One region of the Methylobacterium sp. UNCCL125 genome, then DNA from elsewhere that is predicted to be linked to it. Evidence: riboswitches for the same ligand, from Rfam matches in the RefSeq annotation. Region 1 holds a riboswitch; the other holds the start of a gene.
What was found. A riboswitch is a leader RNA that binds a small molecule or an ion and turns the genes downstream of it on or off. The one in region 1 is predicted to bind fluoride.

Region 1 (7,017 bases):
CGGACGGATCCGGGAAGCTGCAGCACGATCGGCACGGCCGGCCCTCAACCTGAGATCGTTACGGATGGTCTTTGGCCTCGGTCCTGCCGCGGCTACTGACCATCCTCGGCCTTGGCTTCCCGGGCGAGGGTCAGGCATTCGAGCAGATCGACATAGCTGGGCAGGCCGTCGAGTTGCGCTTCCGCCGCGCAGCGTGTCCGGTCACCGGCCGGGTAGCTGGACCACTTTTTTTCGACCTCGGCCCGCGCCGACCCCTCATCCTCGAGGCAGAGCTTCTGCCGGCCGGCATCGAGGGTCATCTGCTGCGTCGCCGCCCGGCAGCTGCCGTGAACGTCGAAGACCGGCATCGTGTCCGAGACCGGCGTCGCCAACGCCAGCTCCATCAGCAGGGCAGGAACGGCAAACATCATGATCGACACACCCGCGCAGCGCGCCAACCGGACAACCCGGTCGATCCTGACTTTGGCGGCCCAACACAGATGCCCCGCCCTGCGACAATACAGGTTCGATGCGCAAACGGGCCCGATTCGGTCGCCTGTGCTCTATCGATAGCACATTTCGCAGCTGAGCCATGGCCTCAAAAATTGTTATCAACCAAGGCGGACTACCGAATCCCGCGATCCCCCGTCAGATCGGGCACACGATGTATTTACGTCTTATTTAAACGTCCCAACCGATACGGGACAGCAACAGACCCAACGATACACCTGCATCACGGTATTTCGGCGCGCCCAGGATCGACGGCCCGCGATGATTCACCTGTGAAAGACGGGCGCCGCCAAGGCGAGGGGATCGGCCGATCTTGGACCCGGCGGAGTGGGACGATGGACCGAGCCCCGAACAGCCGAACATGCAGGGTTCGTCGCGGTCGCGCGATCCCCCCTCCCGTCGGCCGGCGGGACGGGGCCGGTGTCGCGATCCCCTGCCTGTCGGCTTGGCCGCCGTCTCACCGCTCCGCGCGGTGGAGATGCCACAGCGCGCCGACCAGCCCGAGATTGGCGAGGCTCAGGGCGAGCAAGAGCCACAACAGGGCCTCCGGGCTGGCCTGGGTCAGCACGAACGCGCCGGCCGGCGGGGCGAGCGCCTGCGCGACCAGCCCCGGCCGCGCCAGGCGGCCGACCACCAGCGGGTAGCGCACCGGACCGAACAGGGCCAAGGGCACCGTGCCCCGCGCGATCGAATAGATCCCGTTGCCGCCGCCGTAGAGCACCAGCCAGATCCCGACGCCCGGCAGCCTCAGGGCCAGCAGCACCAAACCCAGCGCCACCAGGCCCAGGGCGGCGGTGAGAGTCCAGAGCGGGTGATGCCGCCCTTCGAACGACATCTCCACGATGCGGGCGCCGACCTGCGCCGGGCCGATCAGCGCCGCGTAGGACACGGCGGACGCCAGCGCCACGCCCTGCGCCTGCAGCAGCGTCAGCAGATGCACCGACACCAGCGCCATGATCGCGCCGCCGAGGACCAGCACCCCGGCGAACAGCCGGAACGCCCGCCGCTCGGCGGCGGACAGAGGGCCGGTGCGCGCCGCGCGGTGCTCCGCCGCCGCCGCCGGCGGGTTCGGGATCAGCAGGAGCACCAGCGGCAGCGTGACCCCGAGATGCAGGCCGGCATAGGCGAGGCAGGCGCCCCGCCAGCCGACCTGCGCGACCAGGAACGCCGAGAGCGGCCAGCACACGGTGCTGGCGAACCCGCCCCACAGGGTCAGGGTGGTGATCGCCGGCCGTGCCGCCGCCCCGTAGAGGCGCCCGAGGGTGGCGAAGGCCGGATCGTACAGGCCGCAGCCCATGCCGAGCCCCAGCAGAAGCCAGCCGGCCAGGTAGACCGGCAGGACCGGCGCGGCGGCCAGCGTGATCAGGCCGGCCGCCAGCAGCAGCGCCGCCAGCGCCAGAACCGGACGGCCGCCGTGGCGGTGGATCGCCGCCCCGACATGCGGCGCGGCGAACGCGGCAACGAGGAGCCCGAGGGACAGACCGCCGACCACCCAGGCCAGCGGCCAGCCGGTGCTCTCCGCCACCGGGCCGGCGAGCACGGCGGGCAGGTAGAACGAGGACCCCCAGGCGAGGATCTCGATCACGCCGAGGGCGGAGATCACCGGCCAGCGCCTCCCCCCGGACACGCGCGGCCTACCGGGGACCGAGCAGCGGCAGCCAGGCCGCCAGCGCCAGCAGCGTGGCCAGCAGCACGGGCGGGGTGATGACCAGACCGACCTTCATGTACTGGCCCCAGGTGATCCTCTGGCCCTTGCTGTCCAGGACATGCAGCCAGAGCAGGGTGGCGAGGCTGCCGATCGGCGTGAACTTCGGCCCGAGGTCGCAGCCGATCACGTTGGCGTAGACCATCAGCTCGCGGGTCAGCGGCGACAGGTCCGGCGCCCGCTCGATCGCGAGCGCCCCGATCAGCACGCTCGGCATGTTGTTCATCAGCGACGACAGGATCGCGGCGGCAAAGCCGGTGCCGATGGTGGCGGCCCACGGGCCGTGGCCGGCGAGCCAGACCAGGCCCTTCGCCAGCGCGTCGGTCAGGCCGGCGTTCCGGAGGCCGTAGACCACGAGGTACATGCCGAGGCTGAACAGCACGATCTGCCAGGGGGCGCCGGTCAGCACCTTGCGGATCGGGATGATCCCGCCCCGGTTGGCGAGCAGCAGGAGCACCGCCGCGCCGGCGCAGGTGACGGCCGACACCGGCACCCCGAACGGCGCGGTGACGAAGTAGGCGGCGAGCAGCACGCCGAGCAGCGGGAACGCCGCCCGGAACACCAGCGGATCGCGGATCGCGTCGGCCGGGCGTTCGAGGGCATCGACCGGGTAGGCTTCCGGCACGTCGCGCCGGAAATAGGCCCACAGCACCAGCAGCGTCGCCGCCAGGGACACCAAGTTCACCGGCACCATCACGGCGGCGTACCGGCCGAAGGTCACGGCGAAGAAGTTGGCGGAGACGATGTTGACCAGGTTGGAGATCACCAGCGGCAGGGAGGTGCTGTCCGCCACGAACCCGCAGGCGACGATGAACGCCAGGGCCGCCGCCGGCTTGAAATCGAGCCGGAGCAGGATCGCCAGCACGATCGGCGTCAGCAGCAGCGCCGCGCCGTCGTTGGCGAACACCGCCGCGATGGCCGCGCCGAGGAGCACGACCAGCGGGAACAGCCGCCGGCCCCGGCCGCCGCCCCAGCGGGCGATGTGCAGGGCCGCCCAATGGAAGAACCCGGCCTCATCGAGCAGCAGGGAGAGGATGATGAGCGCCACGAAGGTGAACGTGGCGTCCCAGACGACATGCCAGACCACCGGAATGTCGCCCGGATGGATCACGCCCGCGGCGAGAGCGACCCCCGCGCCGGCCAGTGCGCTCCATCCGATCCCGAGGCCCCTGGGCTGCCAGATGACGAACACGAGGGTGGCAAGAAAAATGGCGAGCGCGAGCATCCGGGCGTTTTCGTCTTATGGATCGGTGTGAGGCTCAGGCCGTGGCGACGCGGCGGCCGTGCTCGTCCACGACCCGCTCACCGTCTTCCTTGACGAACTCGCCCTGCTGCACCGGCAGAAGATCGAGCACGGCTTCCGACGGTCGGCACAGGCGCACGCCCTTGGGCGTGACCACCAGCGGGCGGTTGAGGAGGATCGGGTGCGCCGCGATGGCGTCCAGGAGCTGCGCATCCGTCAGCGCGGGATCGCCGAGGTTCAGCTCCGCGAACGGCGTGCCGCTCTCCCGCAGCACCGCACGCACCGACAGACCGGCGCGGGCCAGGAGCTGCACCAGCAGCGCCCGCGCGGGCGGGGTTTTGAGGTACTCGATCACGTGCGGCTCGATGCCGGCGTTGCGGATCATCGCGAGGGTGTTGCGGGACGTGCCGCATTCGGGGTTGTGGTAGATCACGACGTCGAACGGCTCAGGCATGGGCGGTCTCTCCAAGGGCGGGGCAGCAGGGTGCCAGGGCGGCCATCGCCGGGGTGCAGACCTCCGGGCGGCCCTGGCAGCAATCTTTCATCAGGAAGGCGATCAGGCCGGACAGCGCCGGGTAGGCGGCGCTGTAGATGATCGAGCGGCCCGCGCGCCGCGATGCGACCAGGCCCGCGTGGCTCAGTTCCTTGAGATGATGGGACACGGTGGCGGCGGAGACGCCCACCGCCTCAGCCAGCACGCCGGAGGCCAGCCCGTCCGGGCCGGCGGTCACGAGCACCCGCACCAGGCGCAGACGGTGCTCCTGGGCGAGGGCCGCGAAGGCGGCGAGGGCTTGCGGCTCGTCCATATTCGTTACAATCTTCAAATCACTCTTTGAACGTACAAGAAAGCTGAACCTTGGACAAGCCGCGCCAGCCTTTCACCGATGGCCTGCCGAACCTGAGCGCCGCGCATTTCGTGGTGCCGACCCGCGCGCGCCTGGAGGCGGTCAAGCCGCTCACCCACGCCCCCCGGTTCCTGATCCTCTACGGCTCCCTGCGGGAGCGCTCGTTCAGCCGCTTCCTCGCCTACGAGGCCGCCCGGCTCCTGGAAGCCATGGGCGGCGAGGTGCGGATCTACGACGCGCACGGCCTGCCCCTGCCCGACGACACGACCGCCGATCATCCGAAGGTGCAGGAGCTGCGCGACCTCTCGATCTGGTCCGAGGGCCAAGTGTGGGTGTCGCCGGAGCGGCACGGCACGCTGACCGGCGTGATGAAAAGCCAGATCGACTGGCTGCCGCTCTCCGAAGGCAGCGTGCGGCCGACCCAGGGCCGCACGCTGGCCGTGATGCAGGTGTCCGGCGGCTCGCAGAGCTTCAACGCCGTGAACAGCCTGCGGATTCTCGGCCGCTGGATGCGGATGATCACGATCCCGAACCAGTCGTCGGTCCCGATGGCCTACAAGGAGTTCGACGAGGCCGGCCGGATGAAGCCGGGGCCGCTCTACGAGCGCGTCGTGGACGTGTGCGAGGAGCTGATGAAGTTCACGCTGCTGACCCGGGAGCGGGCCGACGACCTCGTCGACCGATACAGCGAGCGGAAGGAGCGCGCGCCGGAGCGGCTGAGCGCCGTGGCCGCCGACATCGGCTTTGTGAAGCGCTGAGACACACCGCCGCCGATGCGACCGTCCACGCGGGCGCCGTCGTGATCGCGGCGGCGACCGGCCGCCCGTGGGGCAGGTCTGTGCGGGTCCCGGCGCCCCGAGGGCCGACCGGATCCGCTGTCTCCGCGTCCACCCTCGGGGGAGCGACGGGTTCGCCCCCCGGACGCCGCAGGCCTGCACGAAGGGCCTTGACGCGGTTCGGAGGGGTCCCGTATCTCTCGAGGACGGCAATGGTGTCTGCCGGGCCATCAAGGCCGAACCGCCGTCAGGCTGATGACTCCTACTTCTTGCGATCCCGCAAAGTCTTGCGGCATCGCATCAAGGGGATGTCATGCGCGCAACCTTCCAAAATCTGTTCACACGCTTCAACGTAGCGGCCTTTGTCCGCACGCGGCACGATCATGCCGTCTCGGTCGCGCGCTGGATCCTGATTCTGCTGCCCATGGCCGCCGCCGTGGGCTCCCTGTGCGCGGCCTTCCTCTGGAGCCTCGATGCGGCCACCCGGGCGCGCTTCGCCTATCCCGGGCTGCTGTTTCTCCTGCCGCTCGGCGGCTTGGCTATCGGGCTGCTCTACCATCGCTTCGGCCAGTCCGTGGAGGGCGGCAACAACCTCATCGTCGAGCAGATCCATGTGCCCGGGGGCGGCGTGCCCCTGCGCATGGCGCCGCTGATCTTCCTCGGCACGGTGGTCACGCATCTGTTCGGCGGATCGGCGGGCCGCGAAGGCACGGCCGTCCAACTGGGCGGCAGCCTCGCAAGCGCCTTCGGCAAGGCGGTCCGCCTGGATGCGCCGAGCTTCCGGATCATGCTGATGGCCGGGATCGCCGCGGGGTTCGGCGCCGTCTTCGGTACGCCACTGGCCGGCGCGGTCTTCGCGCTCGAGGTCCTCGCTGTCGGACGCGTCGAATATGCGGCCCTCGTGCCCTGCCTCGTCGCGGCCGTGGTCGGCGACTGGACCTGTCAGCTGTGGGGCATCGAACACGGGGCCTACCGTATCGACGACCACGCCGGAGCCGTCGGCACGCACATGGTCGAGCCGCTGCTCCTGGCCAAGGTCGCGGTGGCAGGCGTGGCCTTCGGACTGGCCGGCCTGGTGTTCGCCGAGGCGAACCACATGCTCGGCGGATGGTGCAAGCGGGTCATCGCCTTCGCGCCCCTCCGCCCCGTGGCGGGCGGCCTCGCGGTGATCGCCCTGGTCTACCTCTGTGGCACGCGGGATTACCTGGGACTGGGCGTCTGGTCGGCGGATCCGCACGGGCTGACCATCGCCCGCTTCTTCGGTCCGGAGGTGCATCCCTGGAGCTGGGCGCTCAAGATGCTGTTCACGGTCGTCACCCTGAGCGCCGGGTTCAAGGGCGGCGAGGTCACGCCGCTGTTCTTCATCGGCGCGGCCCTCGGCAACGCGCTGGCCGGGGTGCTGGGGGCGCCGGTGGATCTCCTGGCCGGCCTCGGGTTCGTCGCCGTGTTTGCCGGAGCGGCCAACACGCCGCTGGCCTGCACGCTGATGGGTATCGAGCTGTTCGGCGCCACGCACGGCGTCTACATCGCGACCGCCTGCTTCCTGGCCTACCTGTGCTCCGGGCACAGCGGCATCTACCTGTCCCAGCGCATCGCCGTCCCGAAGGTTTCCGTGGGCACCCTGCCGCCGGACGCCACCCTGCGCCATGCACGCACGCACCGCGCGGCCCGGCTGACCGCGCCGGCCCCCGTGTCGGCCCCCGTGTCGGCCCCCGTGTCGGCCCCCGACAGATAGGTGCGCCCCAGGGCTTCGACGCGTCCGGTCGTCCCGGCCGGGATCGGGATGGTGCGGGCATCTCCATGACGCGCGCCGACGACGCGCGCCGACAGGGCTGGACCACGCCAAGCCCGTTCCCTGGGGGGCTCCAGGCCCCTCTGCCGGGAACGGGTCGTGCAGGCGAAGGCCGACGGCCTGCTCAAGGCCGTCGGCCGAGGACGCCCCGGTCTCAATGGGCGCCA
Region 2 (7,017 bases), on a different contig from region 1:
ATCTCGCCCGCACCGGCGCGGTGCTGGGCGGCCGGCGGCAGGCGAACCTCGCCGCCGCCCTGGCGGCCGGCCTGATCGCCCTCGCGCTCACCGGCCCCGCGGTGGAGCGGGCGGACGGGCGGACCTTCCGCAACCTCGACGAGACCGTGATCGTCGTCGACCTGTCCCGCTCGGTCACGGAGGGCGGCAACCTCCAGGGCGTCCGGCAGGCCGCCGCCGCCGTCGCCGAGGCCGCCGGCACCCGGGCGGTCGCCCTCGTGGTCTACGCGGGCGACGCCTACCTCGCCGCCTCCCCCACCACCGACCGCGACAGCCTCGGCACAACCCTGTTCGCCCTCGATGCCGACACGGTGCCGGACCGCGGCACCCATCCCGAGCGCGGGCTGGCGCTGGCCCGCCGCACCCTGGCGGAGGCCAACGTCGTGGCGGCCGACGTGGTGCTGATCAGCGACGGCGACGGCATCGGCGAGGCCGCCACCCGCGAGGCCCGCGCCATCGCCGAGCACGGCTGGCGGCTCCAGGCGCTGTTCGTCCCCGCCGACAAGCCGCTGCCGCCCGGCGCGCCGAAGCCCGACCGGGCCGCCCTCGACGCCCTCGTCCGGGCCGGCGGCGGCACCGTCGCCGACATCGCGACCCCCGGCCCGGTGCTCGACGCGGTCGGCGCCGGGCTCAGTCAGCACCTCGCGGCGGGCGGCTACGGCGTGCTGGCCTATGCGGATCTCGGGCGCTGGCTTCTGCTGCTGGCGGCCCTGCCGGTCCTGGTCCTGTTCCGCAGGAGCGCCTGATGCGGCTCACCCTCCCCGACACGGGCTTCGCCGTCCCGCTCCGCGCCGGCCTGCCGCCGCGCTGGCGCCGCCGCGCCCGGATCGCCGGCCTGGCGCTGGCGGGGATCGGCCTCCTGGCGCTGCTCGCCGTCTCGCAGCCCCGGACCGGCTTCGGGCGCCTGCTGATGGGCCTCGGCCTGCCGGGGCTGGCCGCGGACGTCTTCGTCGATCCGGCCTGGCGCGCCGCCGCGCTCTACGAGGCCGGCCGCTACGCGGACGCGATCGCGCTGTTCCGCACCGGCGGGCGGCGCGCGACCTACAATCTCGGCAACGCGCTCGCGAAGGCGGGCGACCTCGAGGGCGCGCTGGCGGCCTACGACGAGGCCCTGCGCTTCAACCCCCGCGACGCCGACGCCCAGGCCAACCGCTCGCTGATCGCCCGGATGCGGGCCGAGGTGATCGATCGCGGGCCCGGCGGCGGCATCGCCAACGGCACCGCCCAGTACGGCGCCCGCTACAACAACACCGCCAACCAGGACCAGAACAACGACATCAACGCCGCCTCCAGCGGCGAGGGGCTCGCCGGCAACAAGGAATCGAACGCCAGCGCGTCGCTGCCCGGCAACAGCAAGGTGTCCCGCCGGGGCAAGGCCGAGCAGCAATCGATCGACACCGGCAAGGGCCAGGCCCGGGGCTCGGCCGGCGACGCGGCGGGCCGGGGCCGGACCGGGGGCGGTTCCGCCATGGTGGCCGAGGCGCCCGAGCGCGAGGTCCGCCGGGTGACCAAGAGCTTCGAGGCCCACGAGATCCGACCGGACCGGCTCTGGCTCCAGACCCTGCCGGACGATCCCGGCCGCTATCTCAAGCTGCGCCTGCGCGCCGAGCAGACCCGCCGGGTCGAGGCCGGCACCGCGATTCCCGCCGGGAGCAACCCGTGGTGAGTTTTTCTGGGATCTTCGAGAGGCGCGCCCGCGCGCTCCTCCTCCTCGCTCCCCTCCTCGCTCCCCTCCCCGCCCGCGCGGAGATCGAGCCGGGCGACCTCACCCTGACGGTGACCGCCGAACTGAACGGCAACAGCGCGCCTTTCTCCCGCGAGATGGTGCTCTTGAAGATCCACGGGGTCTACAAGCAGCCGATCCTGCTCGAGGAGGTGGTGCAGCCCTCCCTTGCCAACTTCTCCTGGACGCAGCTCGGCCGGGATCACTGGAGCAAGACCAAGCTTCCCGACGGCCAGAGCGCCATCGCGTTCGACCGCACCGTGGCGGTCTTCCCGCACCATGCCGGGCAGTTCACCATCGAGCCGTTCACCCACAAGCTCACCGTCAACGATGTCGGCGAGCGGCGGGTGGTCGAGGTGCGCTCGAAGCCGATCCCCTTCCCGGTCGCACAATGGACCGAGCCCAGCGGCGGCCCCGACGCCAAGGAGCCCTGGTGGCTGCCGGCCAAGGACGTGGCGATCACCGATTCCTGGAGCCCGGATCCCGAGACCATCAAGGTCGGCGAGACCACCCGCCGGATCGTCACCCTGGAGGCGCAGGGTATGGTGGCTGAGGGCCTGCCGCCCCGGCCGGTCATGCGCACCCGCGGCATCATCACCTTCGCGGGCCCCGTCACCCGCGAGACCCTGCTGACCCCCTCGGGCCCCGTGGCGCGGGCCACCTACCAGTGGGACGTGAAGCCCGGCGTGCCGGAGATCATCCCCCTCGACGCCATCGCGATCCCGTGGTTCGACACCAACACCCGCACCATGCGCGAGACCGAGATCCCGGCCCGGCAGATCGGCGGCGGCCTGCCCGACCGGGAGACCGACCGGGCGCCCCCCGCGATCCCCTCGCCGCTCGTGGTCGCCGCCTCGGCGCTGGCCGCCTTCGGGCTGGGCTTGGCGCTGATCGGCTTCGGCCTGGGCCGGCCCTCCTTGCGCCTGTCCCGCCCGACCCGGCGCGCGCTGCAGGCGGCGGCCCGTTCCGGAGATCCCGCCGGGTTCCGCGCGGTCCTGGACACGGCGATGCGGGAAGCGCCGGACCTGGCTCGCATCTGGCGGGCGCGGCCCGGTCTTGTCGCATCCTTCGCGGCTCTCGACCGGTCGGTGTTCGGCGCATCGGGCGCGCCGGTCCCGGACCTGAGGGCATTGGCCAACGCCCTGTCCCGGTCCGAACCGGTCGCCGCCGCGGCCCGGGAACCGGACCGGCTCGCCCCCCTCGACGGTCCGGCCCGCTGACTGATCGTCGGCTTGTGAACGCGCCTCCGGGAACGGCGCGCCGCATGGCGGCTTGGGCTGCCGGCGCTGATCGCCACCGGAGATTTCGTTCATGCCCGCGATCCTGAACAGACCCGCATGTGCGCTGGCCGCGATGCTCGTCCTCGGCCTGGTCGTCCCCACCGCGCTGCCGTCGGCGGCCTTCGCCCGGTCCTCCGGCACCGAGCGCACGCTGAAGATGGTCGACACCGACAAGGACGGCACGATCGATCTGGCCGAGGCCCAGGCCGCGGCCGGCAAGGTCTTCGACGCCGCCGAGACCGACAAGGACGGGACCGTCGACGCCAAGGAGCTGAAGGGCCGGGTCAGCAAGACGGACCTGAAGGCCGCCGACACCGACAACGACGGCACCCTCGACCGCAAGGAATACCTCGCCCTGGTCGAGCAGCGCTTCAAGGCGGCCGATCCCGACAAGGACGGCACGCTCGACGCCAAGGAACTCAAGACCCCGGCCGGACGCAGCCTGCTGCAGCTCCTGAAATAGGCGCGGATCCCGGAGACCCGCCGTTGCACAGTCCATGAGCAAGTATTATTCCTGTGCAACGGCTCAAGTTCTGGGCAGGCATCAATATTTTGCACTATCTTGCGTCATCTGAATTGGCCTCGTAGGTTTCGGTCATCCGGGCGGCAAAGCATCGGATGAACCACCAGGGAGGAGCGCGATGGCACGCGCCAACGAGGTCAAGGACAGGTTCCGCGCGCGGCTGCAGGAGGCGGATGCCCGCAGCAACGACTTCCGCAAGAAACTCCTGGAGGAAGGCGCCCGGGCGCTGGAGCCGGTGGTCGGCGTCCTGAACCTCATGGCCGAGGTGCTCAACGAGGAGGACAACGTCCACGGCAGCATCACCGGCCTCGAGGCCAAGATCGATCAGGACAACTTCATCAGCCTCTGCGCGCGGCTGCGCGGGACCGACACCGAGCAGAAGATCAAGATCAAGTACGGTCCGGAACTCGGCGGCAGCAACTACATCTCGGTCTCGGGCCTGAACCAGCGCTACAACGAGCGCCTCGTGCCGGGGGCTGCGAGCTGCGCCATCGGCCGGACCGTCGGCAGCGACATCCAGCTCGACGAGCACCGGGGCGACGAGCTGGCCGAGGTGGTCCGCGAGGTGGTCGAGGATTTCTATGCCGCCCAGATCGAGCAGCGCAGCCACTTCGCCTACGCCCGCTGAGCCTTGCGGCTTCGCCGATCGATCCAGCACGGTGGGTTCATGACAGGGCGCGGGTCCGCTCTCCCGCACGGGAGGGGACCCGCGCCGATCCGAACCGATCTGTGAACCCGCCGCGCCCCCCCGACCCACCAGCGCGGGAGCCGGAAAACCGGATTCCCCTTCCCGGCATCCTGCGCTAAGCCTGTCCCGATGGGGATGGAGCGCCCCGACAACCGCCCGACTCGGAGGCCGGGCTGATGGCTCCTACCGCACGGGCGCGCCTCAGCCGTCCGCGGTGGGGCCGTGCGCCGAAGCCGCGACAGGACGTGGCTGCCCGACCGAACAGGAAGGGCCGGCATGATCAACACCCTCATCGTCGTTGTCGGAGCCGGGCTCGGGGGCGGGTGCCGCCACGGGATCAACGTGGCGGTCGCCCGGCTGCTGCCGGGCCTCGGCTTCCCCCTGGCCACGCTGATCATCAACGTGCTGGGCTCGTTCCTGATGGGCGTGCTCGCCGAGGGCTTCGCCCTGCGCGGCGCGGCGGGTCACCCGGCACGGCTGTTCCTGACCACGGGCGTGCTCGGCGGCTTCACCACCTTCTCGACCTTCTCCCTCGACGCGATCAGCCTGTACCACCGGGGCGAGACCGCCGCCGCCGCCCTCTACGTTGGGGCCTCGGTGGCGACCGGCCTGATCGGGCTGGTGGCGGGCCTCACCCTGGTGCGGGCGGTCCTGAGCGGCAGCTGAGGCCGTCCCGGCTTCAAAAGGGCTGCGAGCTTTTGCGGCTCCGGGGCGGAGCCCGGGTCGTTCAGGGGCTCCGCCCCCGAACCCCGCCAAAGGGCTGAGCCCTTCGGAAACCCCTCTCAATCCGCGATGAACTTCAGCCGGTGGTCGCGGTAGAGGTCGACGATCGCCGCCGCGGTCTCCTCGATGGAGCGGCGCGTCACGTCGATGGTCGGCCAGCGGTTCCGGGTGAACAGCCGGCGGGAGGCGGTGATCTCGTCCGCCACCGCCGAGCGGTCGACGTAGAGGGACGATTCGTCGGCGTTGAGGCTGGAGAGCCGGTTCTGGCGGATCTGCACGATCCGCTCCGGCGAGGCGAACAGCCCGACCACCAGGGGCTTGCGGGCGCGCTCGATCGCCGGCGGCAGCGGCATGCCCGGCACCAGCGGCAGGTTGGTGGTCTTGAGGCCGCGATTGGCGAGGTAGATCGAGGTCGGCGTCTTCGAGGTCCGGCTGACGCCGAGCAGGATCACGTCCGCGTCCTCGAGATCCTCCGGCAGGTTGCCGTCGTCGTGGGCCAGGGTGAAGTTCATCGCGTCGATGCGCTTGAAGTACTCGGCGTTCAGCATGTGCTGGGCGCCGGGCCGGGCCGTGGTCTCGGCGCCGAGATAGGCGCGCAGCAGGTCGTGGACCGGCCGCAGCACCGACAGGCAGGGCGAGCCGGTCTCCCGCGCGACCTCCTCCAGCCGCTCGCCGAGGTCGCCCCCCACCAGGGTGTAGAGGACGAGACCCGGCGCCGCCCGGATCTCCGAGATCACCCGGTCGAGCTGCGCGGCCGAGCGCACCAGCGGATAGACGTGCTCGATCGCCGACACGCCCTCGTACTGCGCGGCCGCCGCGCGCCCGACATTGATCAGCGTCTCGCCGGTGGAGTCGGAGACGAGGTGGAGGTGGAAGTAGCTGCGGCCCATTCCGATCGCCTCTGCGGTCGCCATTCGCGGCGCCACGTTGTCCACCGCCGGCCGCCAGGGGAGTCGATGAGTGTGGATAGGATGCCCCGCCGGGCCGGTCCAGGGCGATACCGGTGCGCGCTATCGACTCCGCCGTTCACAGGCAGACGATCGGGGCGCATGGATTCCGCCTCACTGGGAGAATCCGGGACGCGTCCGGGTTCCGCACACGACTCGGCGTTGCCAAGGCGCTGTCGGATCTGGTCGTTCTCGCAAGATGGAGCAAATCCTTTAAAGCCTCGTTAACGGCGCGGCGCCGGGGACCGCCTGTGGACGCTTTTGTGCCCCCGTGATTCGGCCCCCCAAGAGAAAAAACAGAGTCCTAGATTCTCTCTTTTCTTTTCGAAGGGGCCTGTGTGGGGATCGGCGCGCCTCGACTCGACAGGAGGCCCGCCGACGGGCATGCGGGATGACGGATACGGGATGGGAACGACGATGACGGGGACGGAGCGCAAGTCCGAGCGGAAGGTGCTGCGCGTCCTCGACGGGGAGGCGATCGGTCCGCCCCCCGCCTGGATGATGCGGCAGGCCGGCCGCTACCTGCCGGAATACCGGGCGACCCGGGCCGAGGCCGGCTCGTTCCTCGACCTCTGCTACAGCCCCGACTTCGCCGTCGAGGTGACGCTCCAGCCGATCCGGCGGTTCGGCTTCGATGCCGCGATCCTGTTCTCGGACATCCTGGTCGTGCCCCATGCGCTCGGTCAGGACGTGCGCTTCGTGGAGGGCGAGGGGCCGCGCCTCGATCCCCTCGACGGCCGGGAGGCCTTTTCGAAGCTGCGCGAGGCCGGCGACCCGGCGGTGATGACCCATCTCGCACCGGTCTTCGAGACGGTGACGCGGCTGCGCGCGGAACTGCCCGGCGAGACCACGCTGCTCGGCTTCTGCGGCGCCCCCTGGACGGTGGCGAGCTACATGATCGGCGGTCGCGGCACCCCGGACCTCGCCCCCGCGCGGGCGCTGGCCGAGGGCGACACGGCGCTGGTGGACGCGCTGATCGACCGCCTCGTCACGGTGCAGACCGATTACCTCGTGCGCCAGCTCGAGGCCGGCGCCGACGCCGTGCAGATCTTCGAGTCCCATGCCGGCACGCTGCCCCTCGCCGTGCCGACCTC

Region 2: it holds a riboswitch for fluoride, as region 1 does, so the genes downstream of both, crcB (fluoride efflux transporter CrcB) here and BM396_RS21705 (voltage-gated chloride channel family protein) in region 1, are expected to answer to the same signal.

Annotation. Positions count from the first base shown of each region.
Region 1 covers NZ_FPBW01000022.1:44,920-51,936, forward strand. Annotated here, with positions in the region: gene BM396_RS21670 (efflux RND transporter periplasmic adaptor subunit) at 1-35, opposite strand, end outside; gene BM396_RS21675 (hypothetical protein) at 93-410, opposite strand; gene BM396_RS21680 (MFS transporter) at 947-2,116, opposite strand; gene BM396_RS21685 (arsenic transporter) at 2,124-3,419, opposite strand; gene arsC (arsenate reductase (glutaredoxin)) at 3,454-3,891, opposite strand; gene BM396_RS21695 (ArsR/SmtB family transcription factor) at 3,884-4,243, opposite strand; gene arsH (arsenical resistance protein ArsH) at 4,294-5,040, shown strand; fluoride riboswitch at 5,258-5,330, shown strand; gene BM396_RS21705 (voltage-gated chloride channel family protein) at 5,372-6,793, shown strand.
Region 2 covers NZ_FPBW01000032.1:12,604-19,620, forward strand. Annotated here, with positions in the region: gene BM396_RS26070 (VWA domain-containing protein) at 1-785, shown strand, start outside; gene BM396_RS26075 (tetratricopeptide repeat protein) at 785-1,705, shown strand; gene BM396_RS26080 (BatD family protein) at 1,717-2,982, shown strand; gene BM396_RS26085 (EF-hand domain-containing protein) at 3,074-3,505, shown strand; gene BM396_RS26090 (hypothetical protein) at 3,684-4,193, shown strand; fluoride riboswitch at 4,376-4,446, shown strand; gene crcB (fluoride efflux transporter CrcB) at 4,530-4,919, shown strand; gene BM396_RS26100 (pyruvate, water dikinase regulatory protein) at 5,036-5,866, opposite strand; gene BM396_RS26105 (uroporphyrinogen decarboxylase) at 6,329-7,017, shown strand, end outside.